DNA from 2 places in the Pseudoalteromonas sp. SG45-2 genome. Region 1 is predicted to be linked to the other one. Evidence: riboswitches for the same ligand, from Rfam matches in the RefSeq annotation. Region 1 holds a riboswitch; the other holds the start of a gene.
What was found. A riboswitch is a leader RNA that binds a small molecule or an ion and turns the genes downstream of it on or off. The one in region 1 is predicted to bind cobalamin.
Positions count from the first base shown of each region.

Region 2: it holds a riboswitch for cobalamin, as region 1 does, so the genes downstream of both, H5116_RS18585 (ABC transporter ATP-binding protein) here and H5116_RS10435 (TonB-dependent receptor domain-containing protein) in region 1, are expected to answer to the same signal.

Region 1 covers NZ_JACJEO010000012.1:49,211-52,381, forward strand. Annotated here, with positions in the region: gene H5116_RS10425 (YajQ family cyclic di-GMP-binding protein) at 1-219, shown strand, start outside; gene H5116_RS10430 (transporter substrate-binding domain-containing protein) at 408-1,202, shown strand; cobalamin riboswitch at 1,257-1,441, shown strand; gene H5116_RS10435 (TonB-dependent receptor domain-containing protein) at 1,478-3,171, shown strand, end outside.
Region 2 covers NZ_JACJEO010000032.1:26,940-30,110, forward strand. Annotated here, with positions in the region: gene H5116_RS18580 (porin) at 1-895, shown strand, start outside; cobalamin riboswitch at 957-1,091, shown strand; gene H5116_RS18585 (ABC transporter ATP-binding protein) at 1,337-2,149, shown strand; gene H5116_RS18590 (iron ABC transporter permease) at 2,151-3,155, shown strand; gene H5116_RS18595 (cobyric acid synthase) at 3,160-3,171, shown strand, end outside.

The DNA.
Region 1 (3,171 bases):
GTATTTCGTAACGTTGGGTTAAAGCAAGGTATCGAAAAAGACATGGCCAAAAAAGTGGTTAAAGCCATTAAAGATTCAAAAGTTAAAGTACAAGCCGCTATTCAAGGCGAAGAAGTGCGTGTGACAGGTAAAAAGCGTGACGATCTTCAAGAAGCAATGCAGGTAGTACGCAGTGCCGATTTAGGTCAGCCTTTTCAGTTTAAAAACTTTCGCGACTAATTTATAAACTGTTTTTAATAAAAGTGCTTTAATTTGTCTATATTTGCAGACAGATTAAAGCTACTTAATTTTTTACAACTTTCCCACCTTATCCTCTCGTAGTTCTGCATGTATTAATCCACTTTTTGATATTTAAGCTATTATATTTAATTGAATATAATAAAAACTTCACTCTAGAAGGTATTAAAATGAGACCCCATCAATTATTTCTGTTATTTGTTTTGCTTATATTTGCCAAGCCAAGCTTATCAAAGCCAGTTGATATTGATGTATTGGTCGAAGATGGCTACTTTCCGATTGTTATTAACGCGCAAAAAAAGCAGGGCTTTGCTCCTGAGTTTATTAATATTTTAAACGACGCACAGGAGGAATTTAACTTTATACTTATTTCTTTACCTGTAAAAAGGCTTACTTTGTCTGTTGAAAAAAATAACTTCGACGTTTTATTTTTAATGGCAATGCAATGGTTGCCAAAAAAAACGCAGAAAAATATTGAAAAAACTGAATTTTATACCATCACCAAAAACGAGCTTTATACACTCAAAGAGAATGCATCAGAGCAAACTTATTTTGACAATCTGGACAAATTAACCAAAGTTGGGGTTTTAGGGTACTCGTATCAATTTGCAGGATTTAATACAAATGCCGAATACTTGAGAGAAGAGCACCAGGTAAGCCTTACAATCGATGAATTCAATGTAGTTAAAATGCTGCTATTAAGGCGCGCTGAAGTCGGGGTTTTAAACAGTATTGCTTATCAGTATTTTAAAAAGCAGAATATCTTAAATATGGATTTACTATTTAAGAGTGACGTACCAGATGCAGTGTATGAAACACATTTTTTGATTAACTCACAATCAAATAAAATATCTAGTCACAAAATGGATGAAATATTAAATTTACCTACTACACAAATGCAACTTCAGAAGCTACTTGATAAGTACGGTATTCCTTCAAGCTATAATAATACAGCACTGAACTGAAATAGCTTTTAGCTATATAGACGTCCATTGACATTTGTAAACAAAATGCTCACAATGACGGCATATTTTCAAGGTGCTTGCTAGCCACTTCATGTAATGATTTTTTTAGCAGGATAATCGGGAAGTTGGTGCGTTTTCATGATGACTACAAGCCCAACACTGCCCCCGCAACGGTAGAGTATTGCATGTTTTTATGTGCTTACTGAGTCCGGAGACCGGCCTTGATGCAATCTTACTTACTTAAATCTTTGCGGTGGGCAAAGGTAGGGGATCTCATGTTAAACAAAACAACTCTAGGCGTTGCAATTTCTGCTGCGCTTTCATTTTCTGTGTCTGGTGCAGAGCAATCAATTGAAAAAATAACCGTTACAGCTAATAAGTTTGAGCAATCAATTAACGACGTTTTAGCGAGTGTAAATGTTATTGAACGTGCTGAAATAGAAGCTAGTAACGTACGCGATTTACCTACACTTTTAAGCACGCGAGTGGGTTTTCAAGTTAATCCAAACGGTGGTTTTGGTCAAAATACAGGCGTGTCACTTCGTGGTACGGGCTCTGGCGATACGTTGATTTTAATTGACGGTGTACGTACAGGCTCAGCAACACTAGGTCAAAAAGCATTAAATAATGTTCCTCTAAATAGCATTGAACGCATAGAAATTATTAAAGGCTCTCGCGCGGCTGTTTATGGCTCTGATGCACTCGCTGGTGTTATTAATATTATTACGCGTGAGTCAGATAACTTATCCCTAAGCGCTACATTTGGTTCTGACTCTTATCAAAATTATCAAGTTGCAGGCTCTGTAAAATCAGATGATATAACAACAGCATTTAACGCAGGCTTTGAAAAAACAGATAACTTTGATGTACTGCAAGGCGTAGCACCTGATGAAGATGGTTATGAAAATAAAAACCTTGGTTTTAAAGTAAACTACACCGATGCACATTACGGCGACTTTAAGTTATTAGGCCAATACAGTGAAGGCTATGCAGATTACGACAGTCGCTTTAGCCCAGCAGACAGTACGATTGAACGAGATGATTTTAAAAACTATCAACTTTCTGCAGGTTGGAGTAAAAACTACACTAACCAAACACATAGTGTTGATTTAGCGCTTTCAACAGATGATTCAGATAACACTTATGTTGATTTTTCAGTTGGGCCAACAACAAGTACCTTTATAACTAAACGTACACAAATTGATTATAACGGCCAGTACCTGTTATCTAATGAACTTAACATTAGTGGTGGTATTAATTGGTACAACGATGATGTGTCGCATAGTTCGCAACTATTTGTTGAAGACAGCCGAGATGTACTTGCCGTGTTTGTAGGTGCTTACTACGATGCAGATAAAGTATTGGCTAATTTAACTGTTCGCCAAGATGACGACGAGCAATTTGGCGATGAAACAACGTATACCGCCGCTGCGGGTTATCATTTATCTGAAGATGCAACATTTCGTATAAGCCAAAGTACTGGCTTTAAAGCTCCTACATTTAACGATTTATATTATCCAGTTTATGGTAACCCTGATTTACAACCTGAAAAATCAGTAAACCGTGAGTTAGGTTTGAGTGTAGATTTTGATATCGCGCAAGTTGATATTGCAGTATTTAGAAACGATATAGAAGATAAGATTGATTACGATGCAAACTTTGCATTGGCTAATATTGATGAAGCACGCTACGAAGGGGTTGAATTTAGCTTATCCCAGCAGTTTTTTGGTTTTGATAGCAACCTTAACTTTGCTTACTTAAGCGCTGAAGACGAAGAAACGGGCGCAGAGTTGCGTAATGTTGCTAAACGTACTTTTAACTGGGAACTTGCAAAACAGTTTGGTGCTTTTGATGCAAGCTTAGACATGCAATACCGTAGCGACCGACAAGGTGCTGTGACGCGCTTAGGCTCTTATACACTCTGGAACCTAGCGGGTAATTATCAAGTAAATGAACATATTGAAGTTTC
Region 2 (3,171 bases), on a different contig from region 1:
AAGTGGTTTATCTTTTAATGCACTTGCCGATGTAGACATTTACGGTAAAGCGAATGTAACAGTGCAATCATCTGATGACGGCGAAGGATCTTTTACTGAGATAAAAAGTAATGCATCTCGTCTTGGTGTTAAAGGTTCTGAAAAAATAAATGATAGTTTAGAAGCGGTATATAAGTTTGAGTTTCAAGTTGATGTGTCTGATGCTGATTCAAAAGGCGATAACGACGACAATATTTCTGCGCGTAACCAATACGTTGGTTTAAAAGGTGCGTTTGGCCAAGTGGTTATTGGTCGTAACGATACTGCGCTTAAACAATCTCAAGGTAAGTTAGACTTGTTTAACGACCTTGAAGGCGATATTAAAAATGTATTTAAAGGTGAAAACCGTTTAGGGAATACTGTTAGTTATTCATCAAACTCATACGAAGGTTTTAAAGTACTTGCTACTTTTGTAGCTGAAGATGATGTAGACGCTGATAACGGTTACTCAATGGCGGTTACTTACGGTGACGTGGCACTTAAAAAGAGCGCAGTATATGCCTCTATCGCAGCCGATAGTGAAGTAAATGGCTACGATGTAGTACGCGCGTCAATCCAAGGTAAAGTTGAAAACTTTAAGTTAGGTGCAATGTACCAAACACAAGAAAAAGTTGACGGCAGCGCAGAAGCGGATGGTTATCTATTAAATGCAGCTTACAGCATGGGTAACAACACATTTAAAGTACAATACCAAGACATGGACTTTGACGACAGCGACGATAAGTCAGCAATATCAGTTGGTCTTGATCACAAATTAAATAAAAACATTAAAGTATTTGGCTTTTACTCAAGCTTCGACATGGACAACAACGTTGACCAAGACTACGTAGGCTTAGGTATGGAATACAAGTTTTAACTATTCGCTAAATTAGTTAAAACACTCCCTTTTTAACCGCGCTCTTTTGAGTGCGGTTTTTTTTGCTTTAAATTATTTACTTAGCCGCCCATAATAGAGCTTCATTTGGAATGAGGTGCGAGTCCTCGACTGTTCCCGCAACTGTAATTAGCGCAAAGCTTTAAGTCAGATACAAATGGTATAATACCAATTTTATTAAAAACATGATCTTTCTAGCGAATTAAATAACTTACTAACTTCGTTAAAAATTATTCATATAGAACAAGTATATGTCATAATTTCCGCTTTGTTATTAAGCTATTTCTTTGTCGCTATAATAAATCACTAATTTAGTGCAATTGGTATAAATTCTTTTAACGAGCGGGTTTACTCATTTTTTCTTGTAGTGCATTAGTATTTTTATCGCATTTTAGTGAGTTTAATCCCGTCTAGGACTGACTATTGCACACTCAAACGCCATTAAATATACCATTACTAAACGTTAAAAACGTATCGTGGGGTATTGGCAATAAAACGATCCTCAAAAAAATAAACCTTAAAATAACCACAGGTAAATTTGTTGGTTTAATTGGACCTAATGGCGCAGGTAAATCGAGCTTATTGCGTTGTTTATATCGTTTTAATAAACCCAGTGATGGCGTTGTAGAGTTTAACAACACCGATATTTGGCAGCTAAAAAGCGATGAGTACGCAAAAAAAGTAGCGGTTGTTTTACAAGAAACCCCGTCGCAATTTAACTTAAGCGTATTTGATGTTATTGCACTTGGGCTAACGCCTCATAAATCGCTATTTAGCTCAGTAACTAACATTGATAAACAAAAAATTACCCAAGCTATCAACACTGTAGGGTTGGCAGATCATAGCGATCAAAGCTTTGAGTCACTTTCGGGTGGAGAAAAGCAACGTGCCTTGATAGCCCGCGCCATAGTTCAGCAACCTCAGTTGTTAATAATGGACGAACCAACTAGCCATTTAGATGTTAAATACCAAATACAGGTAATGGAGCTTGCTAAATCGTTGGGTGTAACGGTGTTTGCATCGTTTCATGATTTAAACTTAGCTTCTGCAATGTGCGATGAACTAGTGGTTATTAAAAATGGTGAAATTACACATACAGGCACGCCAAGTGCGGTATTAACCGAAAACATGCTAGGCGACGTTTTTGGTGTCTGCGCCCAAGTAAATAATCACCCGCAAATATCGAAGTCGGGAAATAGCATCCCTCATATCACTTACTTTTATGGTTACGAATAATATGAGCGCAGTTAATACTCGCCACTCACTTGCGCTATTCATCAGTGCTGCGGCTGCTTTATTTAGTTTATTTGCAGCACTTAGTTTTGGTGCAGCAGAGACCTCACTTCAAGACGTACTTAATAGTTTTTTGCTCTCAAATGATGCGTCTTTTAATTCGCGTATTATTTTTGAACTAAGAATGCCACGCACATTACTCGCCTTTTTAGCCGGCTCTGGCTTAGCAATTGCGGGGCTTATTTTACAAACGGTAACGCGCAACCCTTTAGCCGATCCTTACTTATTTGGTATATCGTCGGGTGCTTCATTTGGGGTGGTGTTACTTATGGCATTAGCAGGTATTAGCGCAGGTTTTATGTTATCGGCAGCAGCATTGCTGGGTAGCTTACTCGCCATGAGTTTATTAATACTTATTGCAGGTAGGCAGCAAAGTGCACAGGTAGAATCAATGTTATTAGCTGGTGTTGCTCTGTCGTTTTTATTTAGTGCATTTACCAGCTTGCTGCTTTATTGGAGCGACCCTCAGGCGGTAGCCGCTATTTTATTTTGGACACTGGGCAGCTTTTCGCGTGCGCAGTGGGCTACGCTTTGGTTGCCTTTATTGGTAATTACATTGTGTACGTTTGTAATGCTGAGCTTTAGAAGGCAGCTAAATGCTATGTTACTGGGCGATGAAAGCGCAATTACATTAGGTGTGAGGGTTCAGCGCTTTAGAATACTTATGCTGGTTTTAAGCTCATTAATTACCGCTGTGCTGGTGGCTATGTGTGGTGGTATTGGGTTTGTAGGATTAATGGTGCCGCATATTGTGCGCTTTTTTATATCCCAAGGCACCATCGCTGGCTTACTGGTAACCAGCTTGGTGGGCGGTACATTTATGGTGTGGGTTGATGTACTTTCGCGCTCATTGCTGAAAAACCAAGAACTGCCCGTAGGTGTTATTACTGCAGCTATTGGTAGCGTGTTCTTTTTGAGTTTATTGTTTTTTAGAAAGCGAAGGGTGTAATTCCATGAAAACCTTA